Regions from separate parts of the Rhizobium azibense genome, predicted to be linked through region 3. Evidence: riboswitches for the same ligand, from Rfam matches in the RefSeq annotation. Region 3 holds a riboswitch; each other region holds the start of a gene.
What was found. Region 3 has a riboswitch for thiamine pyrophosphate ahead of thiB (thiamine ABC transporter substrate binding subunit). Riboswitches for the same ligand answer to the same signal wherever they lie in the genome.
Positions count from the first base shown of each region.

Region 1: linked by a shared signal. The riboswitch ahead of thiC (phosphomethylpyrimidine synthase ThiC) and the one ahead of thiB (thiamine ABC transporter substrate binding subunit) in region 3 are both predicted to bind thiamine pyrophosphate.
Region 2: linked by a shared signal. The riboswitch ahead of thiD (bifunctional hydroxymethylpyrimidine kinase/phosphomethylpyrimidine kinase) and the one ahead of thiB (thiamine ABC transporter substrate binding subunit) in region 3 are both predicted to bind thiamine pyrophosphate.

Region 1 covers NZ_SMBJ01000006.1:152,360-155,630, forward strand. The annotation lists gene thiC (phosphomethylpyrimidine synthase ThiC) at 1-1,217, opposite strand, end outside; TPP riboswitch at 1,310-1,421, opposite strand; gene kduD (2-dehydro-3-deoxy-D-gluconate 5-dehydrogenase KduD) at 1,549-2,304, opposite strand; gene kduI (5-dehydro-4-deoxy-D-glucuronate isomerase) at 2,310-3,146, opposite strand; gene EV130_RS16490 (GntR family transcriptional regulator) at 3,143-3,271, opposite strand, start outside.
Region 2 covers NZ_SMBJ01000002.1:110,592-113,862, reverse strand. The annotation lists gene EV130_RS04680 (carbohydrate ABC transporter permease) at 1-422, shown strand, start outside; gene EV130_RS04675 (carbohydrate ABC transporter permease) at 415-1,263, shown strand; gene thiD (bifunctional hydroxymethylpyrimidine kinase/phosphomethylpyrimidine kinase) at 1,276-2,079, opposite strand; TPP riboswitch at 2,460-2,556, opposite strand; gene EV130_RS04665 (FkbM family methyltransferase) at 2,785-3,271, opposite strand, start outside.
Region 3 covers NZ_SMBJ01000007.1:227,077-230,347, forward strand. The annotation lists gene thiP (thiamine/thiamine pyrophosphate ABC transporter permease ThiP) at 1-1,075, opposite strand, end outside; gene thiB (thiamine ABC transporter substrate binding subunit) at 1,075-2,097, opposite strand; TPP riboswitch at 2,146-2,259, opposite strand; gene EV130_RS19140 (thiamine diphosphokinase) at 2,355-3,005, shown strand; gene EV130_RS19145 (ABC-F family ATP-binding cassette domain-containing protein) at 3,009-3,271, shown strand, end outside.

The DNA.
Region 1 (3,271 bases), on a different contig from region 3:
TGGCAGTCCTTCGCCCAAGCAATCTTCGTCAATTCGCCAAGGGTTTCGAGCTCGGCGAACTGCGCTGCGTCATTGGCATCGGCAATCGAGCCCGGTCGCAGGCCGTCGCCGAGCGAGAAGGACACGTCATAGGCGCGGCAGATATCGCAGATCTCCTCGAAATGCTCGTAAAGAAAGCTCTCACGGTGGTGATGCAGACACCACTTCGCCATGATGGAGCCGCCGCGCGAGACGATTCCGGTGACTCGGTTGACAGTCAGCGGGATATAGTGGAGCCGCACGCCGGCATGAATGGTAAAATAGTCGACACCCTGTTCCGCCTGTTCGATCAGCGTGTCACGATAAACCTCCCATGTCAGGTTCTCGGCGATGCCTTCGACCTTCTCCAGCGCCTGGTAGAGCGGCACGGTGCCGATCGGCAGTGGCGAATTGCGGATAATCCATTCGCGGATATTGTGTATGTTGCGGCCGGTCGAAAGGTCCATGACCGCATCGGCACCCCACCGCGCCGCCCAAACCATCTTTTCGACCTCTTCGGCCATCGACGAGGTCACGGCGGAATTGCCGATATTGGCGTTGATCTTCACCAGGAAGTTGCGGCCGATGATCATCGGTTCGGCCTCTGGATGATTGATGTTGGCGGGGATGATCGCGCGGCCTGCGGCAACTTCCTGCCGGACGAAGTCAGGTGTGACATAGTCGGGGATGTTGGCACCAAAGCTTTCGCCGTCGCGAACCACCGCCTCGCATTGAGCCGTCCGGCCGAGATTTTCGCGGATGGCGATGAATTCCATTTCCGGAGTGATGATGCCGGCACGCGCATAGGCAAGCTGGGTGACAGCCTTGCCGTTCTTTGCCCGCAGCGGCTGGCGCTGGCCTGGAAATTCGGGCGTCAGCCGTTCACCGCTGGCAAAACCATTGTCTTCCGGGCGAACGTGGCGACCCTGATAGGCCTCGACGTCGCCGCGGGCGAGCACCCAGTCACGCCGAAGTTGAGGCAAGCCCCCTTCGATGCGAATATCGGCTCCTTCGACCGTATAGGGGCCAGACGAATCGTAGACCCTGACTGGCGGCTCGCCTGCGGTCGGATGAACGCTGATCTCGCGCATAGGCACGCGAATGTCGGGATGGATATCTCCCGCAATGCAGACTTTGCGAGATGCCGGCAGCGGACCGGTGGTAACGGTGGGGGTGATGGTCTTTGCGGCGATATTCATGGTTTGAGGCTCCAAGTTGTGATTGGAGACCCAGTCCTTAGCCGGAATGATGGAAAGACGCCGGCATGGATTCCACGCGTGAATTCCAAGCCTTTCGAGCGCTCGCACCGTCCCTACGCCAGTATGAACTGGATCAGGTTCAACGGGTCACTGCGCGCGACAGCAGTATCTCAGCCCCTTGCCGGGACCCCCCTGGTGAATGTTCAAAGGTTAGGGGCGCGTGTCGCCGGTGTCAAGCGAGTGGCTCACGTCACTTCCTTCAACAGGCAGATGGGATGCCTACAAGGGAAAGATTAAGACACGTCTGCCTTTGGAGATGCAACCCTTCCCGTCAGCGTGCCAACCAGCCGCCGTCGACCGGCAGCACGGTGCCATGGACGTAGTCGGACGCGGACGAGGCGAGAAACACCGCCGCACCGCCGAGTTCGGCGGGCACTCCCCACCGTCCTGCCGGGATGCGCGCGAGAATGGCGGCACTGCGGTCCGGATCTTCTCGGAGCGAAGTCGTATTGTTGGTGACAAAATAGCCAGGCGCGATGGCGTTGACGTTGACGCCTTTGCCTGCCCATTCGCAGGCAAGCAGCCTCGTGACGCCGGCAAGGCCGCTCTTCGACGCCGTATAGGACGGAATGCGGATGCCGCCTTGGAAGGACAGCAGCGAGGCGATGTTGATAATCTTGCCCCTGCCCGTTTCGATCATGTGGCGGCCAGCGGCCTGAGACAGGAAGAAGGCCGTCTTGAGATTGGTGTCGATAACGGCGTCCCAGTCTTCCTCGGTGAAGTCGATCGCATCGGCGCGGCGAATGATACCGGCATTGTTGACGAGGATGTCGAGTGCACCGAAGGCCGAGAGCGTTTCGGCAACGATACGCTTTACCGGCGCGATCGTGCCAAGATCGGCCTTGATGGCATGGAAGCGCGCGCCCTCCTCCGTGACCATCGCCTCGGTTTCATCCATGGACGAGCGGCCGACAGCGACAATCGAGGCACCTGCTTGGGCAAGTGCCATCGCAATGGCCTGCCCTATGCCAGTATTGGCGCCGGTGACAATGGCCACGCGGCCGGAAAGATCAAACTGGTTTGCCATTGGACTTACCTTAAATCTGCGATCGCGATCTGATCCATGTCGGTGAAGCTCTTGTTGTCACCGGCCATCGCCCAGATGAAGCTGTAATTCTTGGTGCCGGCGCCCGAATGGATCGACCACGGAGGCGAGATGATCGCCTGCTCGTTTGCAATCAGCATGTGCCGCGATTCCTGCGGTTCGCCCATGAAATGGAAGATGCGCTGATCGGCATCGAGATCGAAGTACAGATAGGCTTCCATGCGCCGGTCATGGATGTGACTGGGCATGGTGTTCCAGATGCTGCCCGGCTCCAGCATCGTCAGGCCCATGGTGAGCTGGCAGGACTGGCAGACTTCGGGATGGATGAATTGGAAGATTGATCGTTTGTTGGCAGTTGCCGCTTCGCCAAACGTTAGATGCCGAGCCTGCTCGCGCGTCAAGAGCACCGCGGGATGCGGTCGATGTGCCGGCGTCGAAACGAGGTAGAACTTGGCGGGATTACCGGCATCAGTACTTTCGAAGCGGATGTCCACCGCACCCTTGCCGACATATAGGCAATCGTATTTCGAGAGCTCGTACGCCTTGCCGTCAATCAGGACGCGGCCCGCTCCCCCAATGTTCAGCGCACCGAGCTCGCGTTCGGCAAGAAAGGTCTCCTGGCCGATGGCCTTTGGCGCCGTCAACGTGAGGGCGGCGCCGAGCGGCATTGCGCCACCGATCACCATACGGTCGTAATGCGAATAGGTAAGCCGGATTTCGCCGCCTTCGAAGACATGGTCGACAAGAAAGTGGCGTCGCAGTGTGTCGGTGTCGTAGGCGCGAACGGCCTCGGGATGGGAAGCGTGCCTTACGTCGACTTTCATTGAAACAAACCTTTTTTTTCAGTTGATAACATAGGTTTTCTCGCGTCCTCGATAAAGTAATTCGGGTCCCAGATCGCGGCCTTTTCAACCTCGTGCAGTAGTTTGCCGAGATGGATGTCCATGGC
Region 2 (3,271 bases), on a different contig from region 3:
CCGACAAGGACCTCGCCATCTACGCCGTGCTTGCCGTTATCGTCTGGAAGTATTTCGGCTTTCACATGATGCTCTTCATCGCCGGGCTGCAATCGGTCGACAAAAATGTGCTCGAAGCAGCTGAGATCGACGGGGCGACAGGCTGGCAGAAGTTCCGCTATGTGACGCTGCCGCTGCTTGGATCCACGCTGCGCCTTTCCATCTTCTTTGCGGTTATCGGCTCGCTGCAGCTCTTCGACATGATCATGCCGCTGACAGGCGGCGGACCGTCGAATTCGACGCAGACGATGGTGACCTTTCTTTACACCTACGGCGTCATGCGCATGCAGGTCGGTCTCGGCAGCGCCGTCGGCGTTGTTCTCTTCATCATCTGCATGACACTCGCCTTCGGCTACAAAAGGATTTTCATGCGCAATGATTGATACCGGCTCCACCATTCGCATGCCGCTGCGAACGCGCGTTTATCTCTACGTGTCGCTGACGCTGATCGCGGCGCTGGTTCTCATACCGTTGCTGACGACGGCGCTCGGCGGTTTCAAGACGCTGGGCGACCTGCGCACCAATCCCTTTGGGCTGCCTGCAGAGTGGCAATGGTCGAACTATACCGACATCCTCTTCGGAGACCGATACTGGCTGCAGATCTTCAATTCGCTGGTCATTGCAGCGCTCACGGTCTCTCTGACGCTGATCGTCTCATCGATGGCCGCCTTCGCCTTTGCGCATGTCCGCTTCTTCGGATCGTCATTTCTGCTGAACTATTTCCTGCTCGGCCTGATGTTTCCTGCAGCAACGGCGATCCTGCCGCTCTTCATCCGCATCCGCGATCTGGGCCTACTCGATACCTATTGGGGTGTGGTGCTGCCGCAGGTGGCATTCGGCCTCGGAATGAGCATCCTGCTTTTCAGGAACTATTTCCGCAACCTTCCGGAGGAATTGTTCCAGGCGGCCTTTGTCGACGGTTGCGGCTATCTGCGCTTTTTCTGGTACATCTCGCTACCGCTGGCGCGGCCGATCGTTGCAACCGTCAGCATCATCTCCTTCGTTGGCAGCTGGAACAGCTATATCCTGCCGCTGATCATGCTGAATTCGGAGCCGAAATATCCGTGGCCGCTCGGCATCATGGTCTATCGTGGCGAGTATGGCACCGAATGGCAGCTGGTGCTCGCCTTCATCACGCTTACCATCCTGCCGACGGTAATCGTGTTCTTCATTGCCCAAAAGCATATCATTGCCGGTCTGACGGCCGGCGCCGTGAAGACCTGAGCAGCCTGTGCATCATCCTGCCCAGAGCTCATGAAAATGCTGAACCGGACCCTGGCCCGAACCGACGCTGAGCATGCCGGCTCCGGCAACGGCTGCAGCCAGGTAATCCTTGGCTGTGGCGACCGCTGCCTCGAGCGATCTGCCCTTTGCGAGCTCTGCTGCAAGCGCGCTCGAAAGCGTGCAGCCGGTGCCGTGCGTGTTCTTCGTCGGAACGCGTGGAGCTTCGAACCAGGTAATCTTGCTTTCGCTTATCAGAACGTCGGGGCTTTCCATCCCGCCAAGATGACCGCCCTTTACGAGAACGGCAGAGGGACCAAGCGCGTGCAGCTTTTCCGCTTGCCACTCCATGGCATCTCGGGTGCCTGCTACCTGCTCTGCGAGCAGGGCGGCGGCTTCTGGCAGATTGGGGGTCAGAAGCGTTGCGAGCGGCAGAAGCCGGGTCTTGAGAAAGCCGATGGCTTCAACATCAAGAAGTGCCGCACCGCCTTTGGCAATCATCACCGGATCGAGCACGATCGGGATCCCGCGGTGCGGCAAAAGCGCTTTGGCGACAGCTTCGGCAATCGGCGCATTGGCGATCATGCCGATCTTCACCGCATCGACGCGGATATCGGCGAAAACCATGCCGATTTGCTCGGCGACGAACTCCGCTGGAACTGCATGCACGCTGGAAACGCCATGGGTATTTTGTGCCGTCAAGGCCGTCAAAACGGCCATGCCGTAGGTGCCGCGCGCCGAAAATGTCTTCAAATCGGCCTGGACGCCGGCACCGCCCGAAGGGTCAGAGCCGGCAATGGAAAGAACGTTGTAGATCATGCGCGTGCCTTTCGGATTGCCTCAGTCAAGCTTGCACCAGCCTGCCGCGGATCCGCGTGCCACAGATGACAGATACGAGGACAAGCCACTTGACCCTGTCGCAAGCACCCGAAGCGGCGGCGATCGCGGTATTGACCATGCTGGCGCCGCGCAAAGGCTCGGGGGGAGGGATAAGGGGATAGATTGAAACGCCTCATATCGATGTTACTCTCGCAATCCGCGAGTGTGTCCCATCGAGCTGCATCGCGACAATCGATGGTGATGCAATGGACAAGTGGCGGCGTCGCGCGCATGGCCGCAAAGAGTTGCCTGGGTGAATTTCGTATCGGCATTTGCCCCTTTCGGGCGGGGCAAAGACGCGGGGAGCCTTACTGAACAAGCGAAGGCTCCGAGCGACTCCCTCCGCCAGCATTATCCGGTTCAGGTTCGAAGGGTACTTCTCAGCCCGTCTTTCAACGAACGCCCCTGTCTCTCATCGCGGTCTTCATTGCAGACAAATCTCTGTCTGTCACCCCTAAAAACGGCATGGCCCGTATTGCTTGAAGCCAGGGCCCGTGCCAACGTCTTCGCTTGTGGAGCCCGATTTGGCGAAGTCGCGAATAAAGACGTCCTCACCATTCTGTGGTCGAGCTATGGCCGCTTGCTTTTCCAAGCGGCGGAGTTTGCAAGCCCGCAACGACGGCGCTGACGAGAACGAGAGGGCGCTCAATGCGTCGATATTTGTTGAAACGCTTCGACGCGTTCGGCCGGAATGCATACCCACTCGGGGCGGCTGCGATCATGTATGGCGTAGTCGTTTTCGCGAAATATTCTGGCTACCTCGTCAAAGTCCTCGGTAACTTCCACCACTATGAGAGGCCTTACATTTGCCAGACAGTGTGAACTACCGAGAAGCACACGGTGTTCAGCTCCCTCCACATCTATCTTCAGCAGCGCCGGACGAAGGCCCGTCTCTTCCAAGTATGTGTCAAGCTGCATCATCTCGACCGTAATGGATTCCATGAGCGCATCGCTGAACGCATTCTCGCGGTTTTGTTCAAAGTTTTTATAGTTTCTGTCCAACGAATTGTTCTGTCCCGACAGCCCTTCTATCCAAAACTCCACGGGGCCATCGAGATCTCCACACGCAGCCTCAACGATTTTAATGTTCGCAAAGCGCTCTGTGTTGGTTCGAAGATACGGCAAATTGTTG
Region 3 (3,271 bases):
CATGCCGGGCACGAATCATGGCCATCGAAAGGACGATCGAGAAGAGGGCCGCCGAAAGCGAGATCGCAAAACTCATCCCGGCTGACTGCCAGAAGATCGGCTCCTGCAGCAGCTTTATGAGATCGGCGTCCAACCCGGCGGCGATGATCGACACCAGCGGAAGGCCGAGGAAAAGCACGGCGATCAGCAAGAGCAGACCGTCGGCCAGTCTGGCGCGCGGGCTTTTGCCATCGAGCCGCTTGATGCTTCTGCCTTCGGTAAGGCCCTCATCTCCGATCCGCGGAATAAATGCCATCGCACCGAGGATCATCGCCGTCAGCGCGATCTGAAGGAGCGACAAGGCGATTGCGCGGCCGGGGTCGAAATCGAAACGGAGCGACTGGTAGATCGCGACCTCGATCGTGGTTGCTGCAGGGCCGCCACCGAGGATCAGCACCAACGTGAAGCTGGTGGCGCACAGCATGAAGATCAAGCCGGCTATCCCGGGAATGAGCTGGCGGATCGCCGGCCATTCGACAAACTGGAAGACCGAGCCGGACCGCATGCCGAGGCCGCTTGCCATCAGCCAGTATTCGGCGGGCACGCGTTCGAGACCTGCAAGCATCAGGCGACAGGCAAGCGGCAGGTTGAAGAAGATATGGGCGAGAAGGATGCCGGTCAGCCCATAGATGCTGACCGGTTCGTCGAGCCCGACCTTCATCAGCAGCGAGTTCAACATCCCCTGCCTGCCCCATATCCCGATCAAGCCGAGTGCTCCGATCAGTACCGGCAGCCCCATGGGAACCGCCATCAGACGGACGATCCACACCCGCCCGGCAAAATGCGGCTGGCGGGCGAGCGCGCGTGCGACCGGAATCGCAAAGGCGATGGAAAGTGCGGTCGAAAGCAGCGCCTGCAGCATCGTGAAGCGCAGCACACGCAGAATATAAGGATCGAGAACAATGCCGAGGATTGCCGCGCTGCCCCCGGAAAAAAACAACGAGACCGCTGCAAGGCCGACAAAGAGCGCGATGGCGGCGAGGCTGATTGCCCCGCCGGTCAATGCACGCCGTCGTTCGGCTGCGGTCTCGAGCATCAGTTCATGCTCATCGCCGCAAGCCACTCGTCGATCCAGGCCCTGCGGTTCCTGGCGACTTCGTCGGGGCTCATCAGGAAGGTCTTTGCCGGATTGACGAGCGCGCTGAAGGCATCCGGCAGCGGCGTGGACGTTGCGGAAACGGGCATCATCCAGTTGTTCGTTGGGATGGTATCCTGGAAGCCCGGCGTCACCATGAACTTCAGGAAGTCGCGGGCGAGATCCTTCTCGGGTGCATTCTTCAATAGGCCAGCGACCTCGATCTGGATATAATGGCCCTCCGAGAAAGCTGCGGCCTGGTAGCGATCGGTATTTTCAGTCACCATGTGATAGGCAGGGGATGTGGTGTAGGACAGCACCATCGGCGCCTCTCCCTTGGTGAACAGGCCATAGGCCTCCGACCACCCGGGCGTGACGGTCAGGATGCGGTTCTTGAGCTTGTTCCAGGCTTCCGCCGCCTTGTCGCCGTAAATCGATTTGACCCACAACAGCAGGCCGAGGCCCGGCGTCGAGGTTCGTGGATCCTCGATGACAATCTTTTGCGAAGGATCACCTTCGACCAGATCCTTCATGCTCTGAGGCGGGTGCTTGATCGTTTGCCTGTCGTAGATGATCGCGAAGTGACCGTAGTCGTATGGAACGAAGACCTCGTCCACGAAGCCGCCCGGCACCTTGAGCGCGCTGACATCGACGCCGCTTGCGTCGAAAAGGCCGGTCTCCTTGGCTTCTGTCACGAGGTTCGTGTCGATGCCGAGGACGACGTCAGCCCTGGTGGAAGCTCCCTCGAGCTTCAAGCGCGAAAGCAGCGCGACGCCGTCGGCAACACTGACGAAATTGACCGTGCAACCGCATGTCTTTTCGAAAGCGGCCTTGACTTTCGGGCCGGGTCCCCATTCGGACGTGAAGCTTTCATACGTGTATATGGTGAGTGTCTTTTGCGCGGCGTGCGCGGCAGACACGCCGAGCGTCGCGGCGAAAAACGCTGCGGTCAGCGAAGGGATAATCGATGTGCGGCCGGACATGGCGCGCCTCCTCCTTGGGTTACTTTTGAACGGGAAAAGGGCGTTGGCGAATGTCACGCGTCTAATCCCTCCGCCGGTGTTATCCGGATCAGGTTCCGCGGGTTGGCTTAATGCCTCTCAGCCGGTATCCTTGCGGACGTCCAGGCACCCCGTTAGAGCGTCGGCAGATGTATCGCCATGACGGCCTTATGACAAGGGCAAGCACGCTGACGGTAGACCCTTTCCCTTGGCCCCTGCTTTGCGCTATGGGCAATGCGATGAGCCAATCCACTTTCACGATCCTGCTCGGCGGCGAACTCAGCCTGACCGAGCGCCTGCGTTCTGCCGTTTCAGGCAGCCGCTTCATCGCCGCCGACGGCGGGATGCGGCATGCAGCAGCGCTGGGCGTCGTGCCTGAGCTTTGGGTCGGGGATTTCGACTCGACACCGCCGGATCTGGAGGGGGCATTTCCGCACGTCCCGAAACAGCCCTACCCGGCCGCCAAGGCCGCAACGGATGGTGAAATCGCCGTGTCGGAGGCGATTGCCCGTGGCGCACGGCGACTTGTCCTTGCCGGTGCGCTCGGCGGAGAGCGCTCGGACCACGCGTTGCAGCACCTGCTTTACGCCGTCAGCCTTGCCGAACAGGGCTTCGACATTCTGTTGACCTCCGGAACGGAGGAGGCCGTGCCGCTTATCGCCGGTACGATCGAGCTCGATTTGCCGAGGAACAGCCTGTTTTCGGTATCCGGCTTCAGCGAGCTGCATGGTCTTTTCATCGAGAACGCCCGCTATCCGCTCATCGATTTTCATTTGCCCTTCGGCTCCTCGCGTACCATTTCCAACATTGCACAAGGCAAGGTCCGTTTCACGCTCGGCAGCGGCCGGGCGATCGTCCTTGCCCGCCCTGATGATTTTTCCGGAGTCTGATTTTTGGCCCCTCCCATCCTGAAACTCTACGATATCTTCCTACGCTTCGGCGGAACGCCTCTCTTGGCCGGCGCGAATCTGCAGGTCGAGCCGGGCGACAAGATCTGTCTGGTCGGCCGTAACGGCTCGGGCAAATCGACCCTTCTGAAGATTGCCGCAGGGATCGTTGAAGCACAATCAGGCGAGGTGTTCCGCCATCCATCCTCGACGGTGCGTTACTTGGAGCAGGCTCCGGATTTTGCCGGTTTCAATACGGTGCAGGCTTA